One region of the Kocuria sp. KKT182 genome, then DNA from elsewhere that is predicted to be linked to it. Evidence: riboswitches for the same ligand, from Rfam matches in the RefSeq annotation. Region 1 holds a riboswitch; each other region holds the start of a gene.
The links. Region 1 has a riboswitch for S-adenosylmethionine ahead of ACZ2G1_RS08875 (cobalamin-independent methionine synthase II family protein). Riboswitches for the same ligand answer to the same signal wherever they lie in the genome.

Region 1 (5,551 bases):
CCACAGGATGATGATGGCGTAGCCGATCTGGAAGGTGCGCACGCGCCCGATCCGGTCCGAGATCCAGCCGCCGAACATCGTGAAGACGAGCCAGCCCACGCCGCCGATCAGGGAGGCGATGAGGGTCTGCGAGCGCGGCATGCCCAGCACGTTGGAGCCGTAGGAGGCGAAGAACGCGATCACCAGGTAGCCGGCGGCGTTGTTGGCGGCGAAGATCAGGGCCGCGAGGGTGACCGGCTTCTTGTGGTGCTTGAACAGCTGGCCCAGGGGAGCGGAGGACTCCTTCTTGCGCAGCTGCATCTCCTTGAAGACCGGGGACTCGTCGACGGTCTTGCGGATCAGGTAGCCGACCACGATCAGCACCACGGAGGACAGGAACGGGATGCGCCAGCCCCAGGCCTGGAAGTCCTCGGGGGACATCATCGAGGTGAGGGCGAACATGAAGGACGTGGCGAGCAGCATGCCCAGCGGCACGCCGATCTGCGGGTAGGCGCCGAAGAGCCCGCGCTTGTTCCGCGGGGCGTGCTCCACGGACATCAGGGCCGCGCCGCCCCACTCGCCGCCGGCCGAGAAGCCCTGCATGATGCGCAGGAGCACCAGGAAGATCGGGGCCCAGATGCCGATCGTCGCGTAGGTGGGGAGCATGCCGATCAGCATCGTCGCGGCACCCATGCCCACCAGGGTGAGGACCAGGACGATCTTGCGGCCGTACTTGTCGCCGAGGTGGCCGGCGACCACCGCGCCCAGCGGGCGGAAGAGGAAGCTGATGCCCAGGGAGGCCCACGCGACCACCTGGGCGAGGCCGGCGTTCTCCTCGGACAGCGGCGCGAAGTACAGCGGCGCCAGGACGAAGGCCGCGGCCTGGGCGTAGATGAAGAAGTCGTACCACTCGATGGTGGTGCCCACGAGGGTGCCGGCGAGGACCTTGCGCTCCTCGCGCGACATCTCGTGCCGCCCGGCCGGGGCGGAGGATGGGTGCGCCATGGGATCTCCAGGGAATCGGGGACGGCGACGTCCGCGGCGGAACCGAACGCATCATGACCGAACGTTCGGTATTGCATTGCGATACTACGGGCGGAAGTGACGCCTGTCACCCTCCGGACGGAATAATCAAACCATGTATCACTAATGTGACACAGACCACCGGGGATGGAAACCGCCGGGCCCGGCCCTCGCAGGAGGACCGGGCCCGGCGGCGCGGCAGGGGCGTCGGGGACGCCGGGATGCGGCTCAGCGGTAGAGCCGCTCCGTGGCCAGGCGCGCTCCCTCGACGAGGGACTCGAGCTTGGCCCAGGCGATCTGCGGGTGCAGGCGCCCGCCCAGACCGCAGTCGGTCGACGCGACGACGTTCTCGCGGCCCACGGCCGAGGCGAACTGCTCGATCCGGTCGGCCACCAGCTCCGGGTGCTCCACCACGTTCGTCGAGTGGGAGACCACGCCCGGGATGATCACGCGGCCCTCGGGCAGCGCGTGGTCCTTCCAGACCTTCCACTCGTGGGCGTGCCGGGCGGAGGCGCCCTCGAAGGTGTAGCCGCCGGCGTTGATGGTCAGCATCAGGTCCACGAGGTGCTTCAGCTCGAGGTCCGTGGTGTGCGGGCCGTGCCAGGAGCCCCAGCACAGGTGGAAGCGGACCTGCTCCTCGGGGATCCCCCGCAGCGCGTGGTTGAGCGCCTCGACGCGCAGCCGCGTGAACGCCAGGTAGTCCTCGACCGTGGGCTCGGGGTTGATCTGGTCCCAGGACTCCGCGATGGACGGGTCGTCGATCTGCACGGTCAGCCCGGCGTCCGTGATCGCCAGGTACTCCTCGCGCATCGCGTCGGCGCACGCGTAGACGAGCTCCTCGTCGGTCCTGTAGTACTCGTTCGTCACGCGCGCGGCGGAGCCGGGGGAGAGGGCGGCCACGAACCCGGTCTGCGCCCCGGTGGCCGCCATGGCCGCCCGGAGGTTGCGGACGTCCGAGGCCACGGCCTCCTGTCCCGTGTAGGTCAGCGGCCCGGTGATCTTGGGCTGCGTGGTCGAGGAGCGCCCGGTGAGGATGCCCGACGCCGGGTCCTCGTACGCCTCCCGGAAGCGCTCGCGGTCCCGGCGGTCCGGGAAGCTCGTGAGCACGATGTGGCCGGGCGAGGAGCGCCTCTTCTCCGTGGACGCCCACCGGTCCTCGTCGGTCGGGGTGAGCCCGCCGAGGCGGGAGAAGGAGTAGTTCCACCACGCGCCGTAGTCGACCGCGCTGGACATCGTGTGCCCGTACTCGCCGTCGTTGACCACGTCCACGCCGATCTCGCGCTGCCGGCGCACCACGTCCTCGACGCCCACGGCGAGCTCGTCGGTGAGCTGCTCGAACGTGATGGCGCCCTCGGCGTGCCGCTGGTTGGCCTCGAGCAGCCGCGGGGTCCGCGGCAGGGAGCCCACGTGGGTGGTCTGCACGTGGTCGGTGTTCTGCATGGTCATGCGTGTCCTCCTGAGGGTCTGCGGGAAGGTCGGGGGCCGGTCAGGACCAGAGCCGGCGGGAGGCGAGCTCGGCCCCGCGGGCGAGGGTCTCGAGCTTCGCCGCGGCGATCTGCGGGTGGATCCGCCCGCCCAGGCCGCAGTCGGTCGAGGCGATCACGTTCTCGCGGCCCACCTGGCGGGCGAAGCGCTCGATCCGGTCGGCCACCAGCTCCGGGTGCTCCACCACGTTGGTGGCGTGGGAGACGATCCCCGGGATGATGATCTTGCCCTCGGGCAGCTCGTGGTCCTGCCAGACCTTCCACTCGTGCTCGTGCCGGGCGTTGGCGGCCTCGAAGCTGTAGCCGCCGGCCCTGATGGAGAGCATGAGCTCCACCAGGTGCTCGAACCCGAGGTCCGTGGTGTGCGGGCCGTGCCAGGAGCCCCAGCACAGGTGGAAGCGCACCTGCTCCTCCGGGATGCCCTCGAGGGCGTAGTTGAGGGCCTCGACCCGCTTGCGGGTGAACGCGAGGTAGTCCTCCACGCCGGGCTCGGGATTGACCTGGTCCCAGTTCTCCGCGATGGACGGGTCGTCGATCTGCACGATCAGCCCGGCGTCGGTGATCGCCCGGTACTCCTCGCGCATCACCTCGGCGCAGGCGGTCAGCACCTCGTCCTCGTCCGCGTAGTGGGTGTTCTCCAGCCGCGCGCACGAGCCCGGGGACAGCGCGGCGAGGTAGCCCTCGCTCGCGCCCGTGGCCTGCAGCCCGGCCTTGAGGTTGCGGATGTCCGCCTCCAGCGCCGCGTGGCCCGTGTACTCCAGCTTCCCGGTGATCTTCGGGAACGGCGCCTGCTTGCCCGTGGTGATGCCCGAGGAGGGGTCCGCGTACGCCTCGTGGAAGAGCCGGCGGTCCCGGCGGTCCCCGAAGCTCGTCAGGACCACCCTGCCGGGCGAGGAGCGCTGCGGCTCCTGCTCCCACAGGTCCACGTCGCCGGGGGTGAGGCCCGAGATCCGGGCGAAGACGTAGTGCCACCACGCGCCGTAGTCGACCTCCGCGGCCATGACGTGGCCGTACTCGCCGTCGTTGACCACGTCGATCCCGAGCTCGCGCTGTCGGCGGACCACGTCGACCACCGAGTCCTGCAGGAGCCGGTCGTACTCCGCCTCCGGGACGGCCCCCTTCGCCCGGTTGGCCTCGAGCAGCGCCGGGGTGCGCGGGAGGGACCCGGCGTGGGTCGTGCGGATGCGGTCGGCGCTTCGCAGCATGGGTCGTGCGTCCTTTCCATCGGTCCTGGCGGTAGCACCGGAGGCGGGACGGGGATGCCGTCGCCCGGGTTGCTGCGGCGTCGTCGAGCCAGATCTCTCGGCCGCTCTGGATGGTGACCCTGTCATCCAAGCGCACCCGTGCGCGCTGCGCCATTCGGCGCCCGGATGACGGACATGACGCCGTGTGACGCGACCCGGCGCGCACTCCCGGGCGGAGCTGTCCTTCGCGAACATGGCCTGGATCACATACCGTGGCGGTGATCTGTGCCCCTCACCCCGCGGGCACGACGGACCACAGGAAGGACCCCCATGTCCCAGACGCCCCAGCAGCAGGACCTCGAGGGCCGCACGGCGCTCGTCACCGGTGGCGCGAGCGGCATCGGCCTGGCCGCCGCCCGGGCCCTCGCCGGCTCCGGCGCGCACGTGGTCGTGGCCGACGTCGACGAGGCCGGGGCGCAGCGCGTCGCGGACGAGCTCGGCGGCCGCGCGTGGGCCGTCGACCTGCTCGACACCGCGGCGCTCGCCGAGCTGAGCCTCGAGGTCGACGTGCTGGTCAACAACGCCGGCATCCAGAAGGTCGCCCCCCTCCAGGAGTTCGACCCCGCGGACTTCCACCGGATCCTGGTGCTGATGCTGGAGTCCCCGTTCCTGCTGGTGCGCGCCGCGCTGCCGCACATGTACGAGCGGGGCTGGGGGCGCGTCATCAACGTCTCCTCCGTGCACGGGCTGCGGGCGTCCCCCTACAAGAGCGCCTACGTCTCGGCGAAGCACGGCCTGGAGGGGCTGTCCAAGACCGTCGCGGTGGAGGGCGCGGCCCACGGGGTGACGAGCAACTGCATCAACCCCGGCTACGTGCGCACCCCGCTCGTCGAGAAGCAGATCGCCGACCAGGCGAGGGTGCACGGGATCCCCGAGTCCGAGGTGGTGGAGCGGATCATGCTCGGCGAGACGCCGATCAAGAAGCTCGTGGACCCGGAGGACGTCGGCAGCCTGGTCGCGTGGCTGGCCGGACCGCACGCGTCCATGGTCACCGGGGCCTCCTACACGATGGACGGCGGCTGGACGGCGCGCTGAGCCCGCCCCGGGCCGCTCAGCGGTGACCCAGCTCCCGGGAGAGCCGGTGGGCCTCCGTGAGCAGGGCCCGGCCCAGGAGCTGCCGGCGCTCGCCGCTGAACCGGGGCTCGATGCCCGTGAGGCTCAGCGCGTAGACCGGCGCGCCCGTCGCGTCGAAGACCGCGGCGGCCATGCCCCAGCTGCCCTCGACGATCAGCCCCGGGTTCACGGCGAAGCCCTCCCGCCGGACGTCCGCGAGCAGCTCCCGGATCCGCTCGGGCGTGTGCAGCGGGCCCCACTCGGCGCGGGCCCCGGCCGTGGCCGCGAGGACCCGGTCCACCTCCGCGTCCGGGAGGTGGGCCAGGACCGCCAGCCCCGCCGAGGCCACGCCGAGCGGCAGCCGCAGCCCCTCGTAGAGGACGTGGGAGCGGATGGGGAAGGCGCCCTCCACGCGCGCCAGGCAGACCGTCTCCAGCCCGCGGCGGACCGAGAGGAACGCACTCTCGCCGGTGGCCTCCGCGAGCCGGCGCAGCGAGGGCCCGGCCAGCTCCCGGATCGGATAGCGGTGGGCCGCCACCGCGCCCAGCACGTACAGCTCGGGGCCCAGCTGCCAGGCCCCGGTCCCGGCGTCGCGGTCCACGAGGCCCTCCTCGGCCAGTCCCGTGAGCAGCCGGTGCACAGTGGGGCGGGTCAGCCCGGTCTCGGCGGCGAGCTCCGCCACCGTGCTGCCCCGTTCCCGCCCCGCGACGGCCCGCAGCAGCTGCCCCACCCGGTGGACCACCTGGGTCCCCTGGCCCGTCGTCCGCT
Region 2 (5,551 bases), 1.8 Mb from region 1:
ACGGTGGCGTCGGTCATGGCACCAGTGTGCCACCCGGTCCCGGGGCCCGCGGCGCGGGCGCGTGGACGCCCGCCGGGCCCGGTGGTAGACCGGGAGGCATGACCGAGACGACGCCGGGGCCCCCGGACACCGCACCTCCCGTCCACCCGTGGCGCCGCATGGTGGCGATCGGCGACTCGTTCACGGAGGGCATCGGGGACCCGGACCCCGGCTCCCCCGGCGGGCACCGCGGCTGGGCGGACCGGGTCGCCGAGGAGCTGAACCGCCTCGCCCCCGGCCTGTCCTACGCCAATCTCGCGATCCGCGGCCGGCTCTTCCGCCAGATCGTCGACGAGCAGGTGGCACCGGCCCTGGAGCTGACCCCGGACCTCGTGACGGTCTGCGCGGGCGGCAACGACATGCTGCGCCCCGGCGGGGACCCGGACGCGATCGCCGAGGAGATGGACGACGTCGTGGGCCGGCTCGCGGCGAACGGGGCGACGGTCGTGCTGGTCGGCGGCCCGGACATCGGCGCCACGCCCGTGCTGCGCGGGATCCGGGGCCGGATCGCTGTCTACAACGAGAACGTGCGCGTGGTCGCGTCCCGGCACGACGCCGTGCTGGTGGACCTGTGGGGGCTGCGGGAGCTCGCGGACCCGGCGATGTGGGACCCCGACCGGCTGCACTTCTCGCCCCTGGGCCACCACCGGATCGCGGTCGAGGCCCTGGACACCCTGGGCCTCGCGCACGGCCTCGTGCCCGAGGTGGTGCCCGACCGCCCGCCCTCGTCCTGGCGGCAGGCCCGCGGCGAGGACCTCGTCTGGGCCCACCGCTATCTGCGCCCGTGGGTGGCCCGCCGGATCCGGCGCACCAGCTCCGGGGCGCAGGTCCGGCCGAAGCGGCCGCACTTCGGCACCCCCACCGTGCCCGGGGGCGGCGTCGCGCCCGGCGAGGGACCCGGGGCGGGCCCCGGCGACGACCGGGGTGCCGCGGACGGCTGAGCGAGCGGGAACGGCTGAGGACCCCCGTCCCGGCTCAGCGCTCGGGCAGCACGGTCTCCACGAGCAGCTTGCCGAGCTGGGGAGCCTCGATGAGGAAGCCGTCGTGGCCCGAGGGCGAGGTCAGGGTGTGCCGCCGGACGTCCCCGGGCAGCGCGGCGGCCAGGACGTCGGACTCGCGGGGCAGGTAGAGCCGGTCGGAGTCCACCGCCGCCACGAGCCACTCGCACGAGGTCACGGACAGCGCCTCCTCGAGCGTGCCGCGGCCCCGGGCGACGTCGTGGGACATGAGCGTCTCGTTGACGGCGAGGTAGCTGTTGGCGTCGAAGCGGCCCGCCAGCTTGGACGCCTGGTGGTCGAGGTAGCTCTCCACCTGGTAGCGCCCCCGCCCGCCGGCGTGCGTGTCGATGACCTGCTCCTCGGCCTGCGGCGAGCGCCCGAACCGGTGGTGCAGCTCGTCGGCCGAGCGGTAGGTGATGTGGGCGATCCGCCGGGCCAGGCCCAGGCCCGTGACGGGAGGCGGGCCGTCGTAGTAGTCCCCGCCGCGGAAGTGCGGGTCCTGGCGGATCGCGAGGTTCTGCGCCTGGCCCCACGCGAGCTGCTCGGCGCTGGACTGGGCGCACGCGGCGACCACCGCGCACGCCCGGACCCGGTCCGGGTGGGTCACGGCCCACTCCAGGGCGCGGGCCCCGCCCATGGAGCCGCCGATGACCAGGCGCCAGGCGTCGATGCCGAGGGCGTCGGCCAGCGCCGCCTCGGCGTGCACGGAGTCCCGGACGGTGATGAGCGGGAAGCGGGAGCCCCAGGGGCGGCCCTCGGGGTCCACGCTCGGCGGCGCGGGGGTCGCCGGGCCCGTGGACCCGTAGCAGCCGCCCACGATGTTGGTGCAGACCACGAACCACCGGTCCGTGTCGATGGCGGCGCCGGGGCCGATCAGGCCCTCCCACCAGCCGCCGCTCTCGGCGGCGCGCCGCTCGGCCTCGGGGGCGCCGGGGCGGGCCCGGCCGGCCGCCACGTGGGTGTCCCCGGTGAGGGCGTGCTCGACGAGCACCGCGTTGGAGGCGTCCGGCGCGAGCGTCCCCCACGTCTCGTAGGCGATCCGGACGTCGGGCAGCCGGAAGCCCGACTCGAGCTCCAGCTCGCCGATCCCGGCGACCCGCGGCACGCCGTCCTCGCGGACGGCGGTCCCGGCGCCGGAGCCCCTCACGACCGTCACGGTCACTCCTGTCCTCCCTGCGCGGCCGCGGCCGCGGCGAAGCCCTGCTCCAGGTCCGCCAGGATGTCGTCGATGTGCTCCAGGCCCACGGACAGGCGCACGAAGCCGGGCTCCACGCCGGCGGCCAGCTGCTCCTCGGGCAGGAGCTGGCTGTGCGTGGTGGACGCGGGGTGGATCACGAGGGAGCGCACGTCGCCGATGTTGGCGACGTTCGAGTGCAGGGTCAGGGCGTCCACGAAGGCGGCCCCGGCCTCCCGGCCGCCGTCGAGGACGAAGCCCAGGATCGACCCGGCGCCCCGGGGCGCGTACTTCTGCGCCCGCTCGTGCCACGGGGAGGACTCCAGCCCGGCCCAGGACACCGAGCGCACGTCCTCGCGGGCCTCGAGCCAGCGGGCCACCGTCCCGGCGTTGGCCACGTGCCGCTCCATCCGCAGGGACAGCGTCTCGATGCCCTGCTCGATGAGGAACGCGTTGAACGGGGAGATCGCCGAGCCGAGGTCGCGCAGCAGCTGCACCCTGGCCTTGAGGATGTAGGACAGGTTGACGCCGAAGGGCCCCTCCGCGCCCAGGGCCTCGGCGTAGACGAGGCCGCCGTAGGACTCGTCCGGCTGGTTGAAGCCGGGGAAGCGGTCCGGGTAGCGGCCGTAGTCGAAGGCCCCGGAGTCCACGATCACGCCGCCGATGGCCGTGCCGTGCCCGCCGAGGAACTTGGTGGCCGAGTGCACCACGACGTCCGCGCCCCAGCGCAGGGGCTGGACGAGGTAGGGGGTCGCCACGGTGTTGTCCACGATGAGCGGGACCTCGTGGTCGTGGGCGATCCCGGAGACCGTCTCGATGTCGAGGACGTCGTTGCGCGGGTTCGGGATCGTCTCGGCGAAGAAGGCCTTCGTGTTCGGCCGGACCGCCCGCCGCCACGCCTCGGGATCGTCGGGGTCGGAGACGAAGGTGGTCTCGATGCCGAGCTTGGGCAGCGTGAACTTGAAGAGGTTGTAGGTCCCGCCGTACAGGCTGGGGCTGGCCACGAGGTGGTCCCCCGCGCCGGCGACGTTGAGCACGGCGAACGTCGTCGCCGACTGCCCCGCGCTGAGCATGAGGGCGCCCACGCCGCCCTCCAGGGCGGCGATCCGGTTCTCCACGACCTCCGTGGTCGGGTTGCCGATCCGCGTGTAGATCGGGCCGAGCTCGGCGAGCGCGAAGCGGTCGGCGGCGGCCTGGGCGTCGGGGAAGACGAAGGACGTGGTCTGGTGGATCGGCAGGGCGCGCGAGCCGGTGACCGGGTCGGGGCTCTGCCCCGCGTGGATCTGCCGGGTCTCGAAGGCCCAGCCCCCGGGGTTCTCGGGGGTGGGGCGCTCGGCCGCGGCCACGTCGGTGCGGGCGGCGGAGGCGTCGGTGCTGGAGGCGGGGAGATCGGACATGCCGTGGGACTCCTTGTGGATCTCAGGGGTCCCGTCCCGGCCGAGGCGGTGCGGCCGGGAACGGCCGGGCGCCGGGGACCCGCGCTTGCTCGCTCGCCGGTCGCGAGGAGCCTGGTCTTCACCCAGGGCACCCCACCGCGGTGGAGGGTTGCCGGCCAGCTAGCTGGGGCTTGGACGCTGGCGCTCATGACCTGGACAGCATTCTCCGGATCAGGCCCGCACGGCGTCAAGCCGGGGCCGGGCGTGACGCCCCGCCCGGGGGTGTCGCCCGCACGGTGCCCGGCGCGTCGCGGACCGATTTGGAGACGAAACTCACAGGGTGCCACGATGTGCCCATGAGAGTCGACCACGTGTCCTACGCCTGCCGCCCGGAGGGCCTGGAGGCCACCACCGAGCGCATCGCCGACCAGCTCGGGATCGAACCGGTCAAGGGCGGGGTGCACCCCCGTTTCGGCACCCGCAACATGATCCTGCCGCTCACGAACCACCAGTACGTGGAGGTCGTCGAGGTCCTCCAGCACCCGGCGGCGGAGAAGGCGCCCTTCGGCCAGGCCGTGCGCGCGCGGTCCGCCGCCGGCGGCGGCTGGCTGGGCTGGGTCGTGGAGGTCGAGGACCTCGCCCCCTTCGAGCAGCGCCTGGGGCGCCGCTCCGTGCCCGGCCACCGGGTGTTCCCGGACGGCCGGTGCCTCGAGTGGCACCAGATCGGCGTCAAGGGCCTGATCGCCGATCCGCAGCTGCCGTTCATGATCCACTTCGACTCCGCCCCGGAGATGCACCCGTCCCAGGCGCGGATCACGGACGTCGGGCTCGCGGGGATGACCATCGCCGGTGCCCCGGAACGGGTCGCCGAGTGGCTGGGCGCCCCCGTCGAGACCGCGCTCGAGGACCTCGAGGTCGACTGGCGCTATCCGGACGGCACCCCCGGGGTGCTCTCCGTCTCGTTCAGCACCCCGGACGGCGCCGTCACCATCTGAGACCGGGCACCGCGGGGCGGGGCTCAGCCCAGCAGCCGGGCTGCCCCGAGGAAGCCGACGGCGTCCAGCAGGAAGTGCGCGACGACGAGAGGCATCACCCGGCCGGTGCGCCGGTAGAGCTCCGCGAAGACGAGGCCCATCACCACGTTGCCGAGGAAGGGCCCGATCCCCTGGTAGAGGTGGTAGCTGCCGCGGAACAGGGCCGTGACCACCAGCACCACGGGCCAGCTCCACCCGATGCGGGTCAGCCGGTCGGTCAGGAACGCGACCACCACGACCTCCTCGACCAGGGCGTGGCGCACGGCCGAGAGCAGCAGCACGGGCACCGTCCACCAGTGCGCGGCGAGCCCGGACGTGGTCACCTCCGCGGTGACGCCCAGGGCCCGGCCGGCGCCGTAGAGCGCCAGCGTGCCCAGGCCCATGAGCAGGAAGAGCACGGTGCCGAGGCCCAGGTCCGGGAGGGGCATCCGGGCGTCGAGGCCGATCCGCCGGCGGACCGTGCCCAGCGCCCCGGCGGAGCCGGCGAGCAGGTAGAGCGCGAGCAGCACCGGCACCAGGTCCAGGGCGATCCCGGTGAGCTGGCGCAGCAGGTCGATGAGGGGCTGCGGGCTCAGCGGCGGGTTCATCGTGGCCTGCGCCTCGGAGAGCGGTCCGCGCGCCAGGTGCTCGGCGAGGGACAGCACCGCCCAGAGGGCCGAGGCGCCCAGGGACACCCCGAGCACCAGGAGCACCTGCACCCACAGGTCGGCGCGGGTGGAGCCGAAGGCGGGCGGTCGCGGGGCGAGGTGGGCAGGGGTGCTCATGCGGCCATTCTGGCACCGGCCCGCCGGCCGCCCCGTGCAGCCCGCGCCGGGCGCCCCCGGGCCCGCCCGGACCGCCCCTCCCCACCCGGGACGTCTTCCCTAGGATGGGGACCATGACTGTCCTTCCCCCGCAGATCCGCCAGCAGCCCGTCGAGCGCGCTTTCCA
Region 3 (5,551 bases), 1.3 Mb from region 1:
GTTCACTGCCATGCTCGTGCACCTGGTCCGCCGGCTGCTCCTCGGCCGGGAGGATCCGGCTCCGGCCTGGCCGGAGCCGGACGCATCCGTCAGGCCGGACCCAGGGGGCGGACCGGGCGCGGCCCGCTGACCCGGCGGAACCGGCGCCGCCGGCGGCGCCGGCGGCGCAGCCGACCGGGCGGAAAAGACCGGTCAGGCGGCGAGCGCGCGCTCGAGGTCCTCCAGCTGGTCCTCGACGTCCTCGATGCCCACCGAGAGCCGCACCAGGTCCACGGGCACGGCCAGCGCGGTGCCCTTCACGGAGGCGTGCGTCATCTCCGAGGGGTAGCAGATCAGGGACTCCACCCCGCCCAGGCTCACCGACAGCGAGTACAGCCGGGTGCCCTCCGCCACCGCACGGGCCGCGGCCTCCCCGCCGGTCAGCCGGAAGGAGACCATGCCGCCGAACCCGCGCATCTGCGCGGCGGCGAGCGCGTGGCCGGGGTGCCCGGGCAGCCCGGGGTAGAGCACCTGCGCGACCTCGGGGCGCTCCAGGAGCCACTCGGCGATCCGCTGCGCGTTGTCCTGGTGGCGCTCCATCCGCAGGCTCAGGGTCTTGAGCCCGCGGGCGGCCAGGTAGCTGTCCTGGGGGCCCGCCACGGCGCCGGCGGCGAACTGCTGGAAGCCGACCGCCTCGGCGAGCGGGGCCCCGCGCCACTGGGCCGCGCCCACGACCACGGCGCCGCCGAGCACGTCCGAGTGCCCCCCGATGTACTTCGTGGTGGAGTGCACCACGGCGTGCGCGCCGAGCTCGAGGGGGGTCTGCAGGTACGGGGACGCGAAGGTGTTGTCGACGACGAGCAGCGCCCCGGCGTCCCGGGCCAGCTGCGCCCACGCCGCGACGTCGGCGATGCCGAGCAGCGGGTTGGACGGCGTCTCGAGCCACAGCACCTTCGTGGCGCCGGGGCGCACGGCCGCCCGGACGGCGTCGAGGTCCGTGATCTCCACGGGCGTGTGCCCGATGTCCCACGGGGCGAGGACCCGGGTGATCAGCCGGTTGGTGCCGCCGTAGCCGTCGGCGCCGAGCACGATGTGGTCGCCCGGGCGCAGCACGGCGCGCAGCAGGGCGTCCTCTGCCGCGATCCCCGAGGCGAACGCGAACCCCCGCTCGCCGCGCTCCAGGGCCGCGAGCTGCTCCTCGAAGCCGCTGCGGGTGGGGTTGGAGCCGCGGCTGTACTCGTGCCCGGCGCGCAGCACGTTGATCCCGTCCTGGGCGAACGTGGAGGTCTGGTAGATCGGCGGGATGACCGCCCCGGTCAGCGGGTCGGGCTCCTGGCCGGCGTGGACGGCGGTGGTCGTGAAGCCCCGGTGGCGGGTGCGGGTCTCGGTGGGGGACGTCATGGCGGGGCTCACTTCCGGGTGGTCTGGACGGCGGTGACGACGGTGTCGAGGGCCTGGCCGAGGTCGGCCACGAGGTCCTGGGGGGACTCGAGGCCGATCGAGAGCCGGATCGTGGTCTCGGCGATCCCGCCGGCCCGGCGCTGCTCGGGGGTCAGGCGGCAGTGGGTCATGGCCGCCGGGTGGGCCACGAGGCTGCGGGTGTCCCCGATGTTGGCGACCAGCTTGAACAGCCGGAGCGCGTCGATGAACGGGCCCACGGCGCCGTCCGGGGCGGCGAGGTCGAAGGAGAACACGGAGCCGGTCCCGCGCGGGAAGTCCCGGGCCGCGATCCCGGCGCCGGGGTCCCCGGGCACGCCGGGGTGGTGGACGCGGGCGACGGCGGGGTGCCCGGCCAGGAACTCGGCCACCGCCAGCGCCGAGGCCGTGTGGCGGGCCACGCGCAGGTCGAGGGTCTCGGTGCCCTGCAGGATCTGGCTGGCGTTGAACGGGGAGAGCGTGGTGCCGAGGTCGTGCACGTACTTCGCCCGGACCAGGTGCAGGTAGGGGCTGGCGGCGGCGCACTTGTCGACGAGGCTGAGTCCGCCCCAGCGGGCGCGGGCCTGGGTGAACTGCGGCCACTTGTCCGGCCGGGCGGACCAGTCGAAGGTCCCGCCGTCCACGACCGCCCCGGCGAGCGCGTTGCCGTGCCCGCCCAGGAACTTGGTGGCCGAGTGCACCACGATGTCCGCGCCCTTCTCCAGCGGCCGGTACAGGGCCGGGGACGCGAGGGTGTTGTCGACGACGACGGGCACGCCGGCGGTCCGGGCGACGTCGGCGATCCCGGGCAGGTCCGGGAGGGTGGCCAGCGGGTTGCCGATGGACTCGAGCAGGAACGCGCGGGTGTCGGGGCGCACGGCCGCGGCCCACGCCCCCGGGGCGGTGGGGTCCACGAAGGAGACCTCGATGCCGTAGTCCGCGAAGGAGTCGGTGAGCAGGTCCACCGTGCCCCCGTAGAGCTTCTCGGAGGCCACGAGATGCTTCCCGGCGCCCTGGCCGAGCAGGGCCAGCAGCGCCACGGCCACGGCGGACTGGCCCGAGCCGGTCGCCACGGCGCCCGCGCCGCCCTCGAGGTCGCTGATCCGCTGCTCGAGCACGGCCACCGTGGGGTTGCCGGTGCGCGTGTAGGTGAAGCCTGCCCGGGTCTGGGCGAACATCTGCCGGGCCGCCTCGTAGTCCGGGAACTCGAAGGCCGCGGTCTGGTAGATCGGCACCGTCAGGGTGCGCTGGACGACCTGGTCGTGGGTGCCGGCGTGGATCTGCCGGGTCGCGAGGTCGTGGTCGGTCACGGGGATGGACATGGCGCTGCTCCTGTGCCTTGCTCTTACCCGCACCGGTCATCCGCGCGGGCCCGGTGGGCACGCCGCGGAAGATGCAGGCCGCTTCCTCATCCGAACCACCCAATGAGCATGGGGTTGGTGCGTGACCAAGTCGGAGCTTGGCGGTCACGTCTCGTGAAGCTGGAACAACACTATGCGCAGAGGTAGTGGGTGTCCCTCCGCGTCGGAAGATGACGACCGTGACGGTTCGTGACGCCGGCCGTGCGCGCCGGGCCCGGCGCGGGGCCGGCGCGTCAGGCCCGGGTGTCGATGTCCTCGAAGATCAGGAACGTCTGGGTGTCCACCACGCCGGGCAGCTGCTGGACGTGCTCGAAGATCACCTGCCGCAGGTGCACGGTGTCCACGGCCCGCACGAGGAGCATGACGTCGAAGTTCCCGCCCACCAGGGCGATGTGGTGCACGGCGGGGATCGCCTGGAGCTGGGCGCACAGCTCCCGCCAGGTGTTCTGCTGGAGCTTGAGCGTCACGTACGCGGAGGCCTGCAGGCCCGCCCGGACCGGGTCGATCACGGTGCTGAAGCGCAGGATCACCCCCTCGTCCCGGAGCCGGTTGATCCGGGCGTAGGCGTGGGCGCGGGAGACGTGCACGGCCGCGGCGATCGCCGTCACGGACTGCCTCGCGTCTCGGGACAGCTCCGCGAGGATCTTCCGGTCGGTCTCGTCCAGCGGCACGGGGGTCGAGGGCACGGCGGGCTCCTTCGGGGCGGGTCGGGCGCGGGGCCCGGAACGTGTCGGACGAATGCGTGTGCTCCACGCCACACTAGAACATGTCGTCCACGCGCGGTGCACTGTCCGTCTCAGACTTCTGCATTTTCCCCGCTCTGTGGATACGAACCATGCCCGGTTCCCATACTGGGGAGACAGAGCCGCACCACCTTCCTGCCCTCCCCGGACCGCGGCCGCACCGGGGACCGACCGAGGGGACACCATGAGCCAGACCGTCGAGACCCCCGAGGACCCGATCCTCCGGGCCTCCCAGAGCTTCGGCATCACACCGGAGCAGTACATGCTCCCGGCCCGCGGCGAGATCCGCATGGTCGACCCGAGCGGGCGGCTGCTCGCCCCCGAGGAGCAGGGCACCGGCCCCGGCCACGAGTACCCGCTGCCGGCCCCGGACGTCCTGCTGGGCGCCTACGAGAAGCTGGTGGTCGGGCGGCGGGTCAACGACCAGAACTCCGCGCTGGTCCGCCAGGGCCGGATGGCCGTCTACCCGTCCAGCCACGGCCAGGAGGCCTGCCAGGTGGCGGCCGCCCTGTGCCTCGAGGAGGGCGACTGGCTGTTCCCCACCTACCGGGACACCGTGGCGGTCATGACCAAGGGCGTGGACCCGATGCAGGTCATGGCGATCTTCCGCGGCGAGTGGCACAGCGGCTACGACCCGCACGAGCACCACGTGGGCATCCAGTCGACCCCGCTCACCACCCAGCTGCTGCACGCGGTGGGCGTGGCCCACGCCGCCAAGCTGCGCGGCGAGGACACCGTGGTCCTGGCGATGTGCGGGGACGGCGCCACCAGCGAGGGCGACTTCCACGAGGCCCTGAACTTCGCGGCCGTGTTCAAGCTGCCGGTCGTGTTCTTCGTGCAGAACAACGGCTACGCGATCTCCGTGCCCCTGTCCCAGCAGTCCGCGGCCCCGAGCCTCGCCCACAAGGCGGTCGGCTACGGCATGGCCGGCGAGCGCGTGGACGGCAACGACCTCGTGGCGCTGCTCGCCACCCTGCGGCGCGCCGTGGACCTGGCCCGCTCCGAGTCCGAGCCCCTCCTCGTGGAGGCGCACACCTACCGCATGCAGGCGCACACCAACGCCGACGACGCCACCCGCTACCGGGACGACGCCGAGGTGCAGGAGTGGATCGCCAAGGACCCGGTGACCCGGATGCGCGCCTACCTCGGCGCCGAGGACGTGCTCGACGACGCGGCGGAGCAGCGCATCGCCGCCGCCGCCGAGGACGTCGCCACGGCCCTGCGCGACGGCATGAACGCCGACGTGGAGATCGACCCGCTCGAGCTGTTCCGCCACGTCTACACCGAGCAGACCCCGCAGCTCGCCGAGCAGGAGCAGTTCCTGGCCGCCGAGCTCGCCCGAGAGGAGACCGGACAGTGAGCACCCTGCACGCCCCCGCCCCGGCCGGCGAGGCCCCGGCGGTCAAGCCCGCCACCTTCGCCCAGGCGCTCAACACCGCCCTGGCCGACGCGCTGGCCGCCGACCCCGCCGTCGTCGTCTTCGGCGAGGACGTCGGCACCCTCGGCGGCGTCTTCCGCATCACCGACGGGCTGACGAAGCGCTTCGGCCGCACCCGGTGCTTCGACACCCCGCTGGCCGAGTCCGGGATCGCCGGCATGGCCGTGGGCATGGCGATGAACCGGATGCGCCCCGTCATCGAGATGCAGTTCGACGCCTTCGCCTACCCGGCCTTCGAGCAGGTCGCCTCGCACATCGCGAAGATGCACAACCGCACCCGCGGCGCCGTGCGCCTGCCGATCGTCATCCGGATCCCCTACGCCGGCGGCATCGGCGGCGTGGAGCACCACTGCGACTCCTCCGAGGCCTACTACGCCCACACCCCGGGCCTGAAGGTGTTCACCCCCGCCACGGTCGAGGACGCCTACCTCATGCTGCGCGAGGCGATCGACTCGGACGACCCCGTCGTGTTCTTCGAGCCCAAGAAGCTCTACTGGTCCAAGGCCCCCGTGGACCTGGCCGAACTGAGGGACCGCTACGAGAACGGGGCGCCCGAGCGCCGGGAGGGCCGCGCCGTCGTCGCCCGCGCCGGCGAGGACGCCACGCTGCTGGCC

Region 2: another riboswitch for S-adenosylmethionine. It lies ahead of ACZ2G1_RS00295 (bifunctional o-acetylhomoserine/o-acetylserine sulfhydrylase); the one in region 1 lies ahead of ACZ2G1_RS08875 (cobalamin-independent methionine synthase II family protein).
Region 3: another riboswitch for S-adenosylmethionine. It lies ahead of ACZ2G1_RS15230 (O-acetylhomoserine aminocarboxypropyltransferase/cysteine synthase family protein); the one in region 1 lies ahead of ACZ2G1_RS08875 (cobalamin-independent methionine synthase II family protein).

Annotation. Positions count from the first base shown of each region.
Region 1 covers NZ_CM145757.1:1,918,477-1,924,027, reverse strand. Annotated here, with positions in the region: gene ACZ2G1_RS08885 (MFS transporter) at 1-984, opposite strand, end outside; gene ACZ2G1_RS08880 (cobalamin-independent methionine synthase II family protein) at 1,231-2,448, opposite strand; gene ACZ2G1_RS08875 (cobalamin-independent methionine synthase II family protein) at 2,489-3,691, opposite strand; SAM riboswitch class I at 3,705-3,808, opposite strand; gene ACZ2G1_RS08870 (3-hydroxybutyrate dehydrogenase) at 4,001-4,765, shown strand; gene ACZ2G1_RS08865 (IclR family transcriptional regulator) at 4,782-5,551, opposite strand, start outside.
Region 2 covers NZ_CM145757.1:74,267-79,817, reverse strand. Annotated here, with positions in the region: gene ACZ2G1_RS00310 (alpha/beta hydrolase) at 1-17, opposite strand, end outside; gene ACZ2G1_RS00305 (SGNH/GDSL hydrolase family protein) at 99-980, shown strand; gene metX (homoserine O-acetyltransferase MetX) at 1,015-2,199, opposite strand; gene ACZ2G1_RS00295 (bifunctional o-acetylhomoserine/o-acetylserine sulfhydrylase) at 2,196-3,608, opposite strand; SAM riboswitch class IV at 3,685-3,800, opposite strand; gene ACZ2G1_RS00290 (VOC family protein) at 3,944-4,582, shown strand; gene ACZ2G1_RS00285 (CPBP family intramembrane glutamic endopeptidase) at 4,606-5,385, opposite strand; gene ACZ2G1_RS00280 (S9 family peptidase) at 5,499-5,551, shown strand, end outside.
Region 3 covers NZ_CM145757.1:3,265,876-3,271,426, reverse strand. Annotated here, with positions in the region: gene ACZ2G1_RS15240 (tellurite resistance/C4-dicarboxylate transporter family protein) at 1-130, shown strand, start outside; gene ACZ2G1_RS15235 (cystathionine gamma-synthase) at 193-1,380, opposite strand; gene ACZ2G1_RS15230 (O-acetylhomoserine aminocarboxypropyltransferase/cysteine synthase family protein) at 1,389-2,717, opposite strand; SAM riboswitch class IV at 2,755-2,876, opposite strand; gene ACZ2G1_RS15225 (Lrp/AsnC family transcriptional regulator) at 2,990-3,442, opposite strand; gene ACZ2G1_RS15220 (thiamine pyrophosphate-dependent enzyme) at 3,684-4,859, shown strand; gene ACZ2G1_RS15215 (alpha-ketoacid dehydrogenase subunit beta) at 4,856-5,551, shown strand, end outside.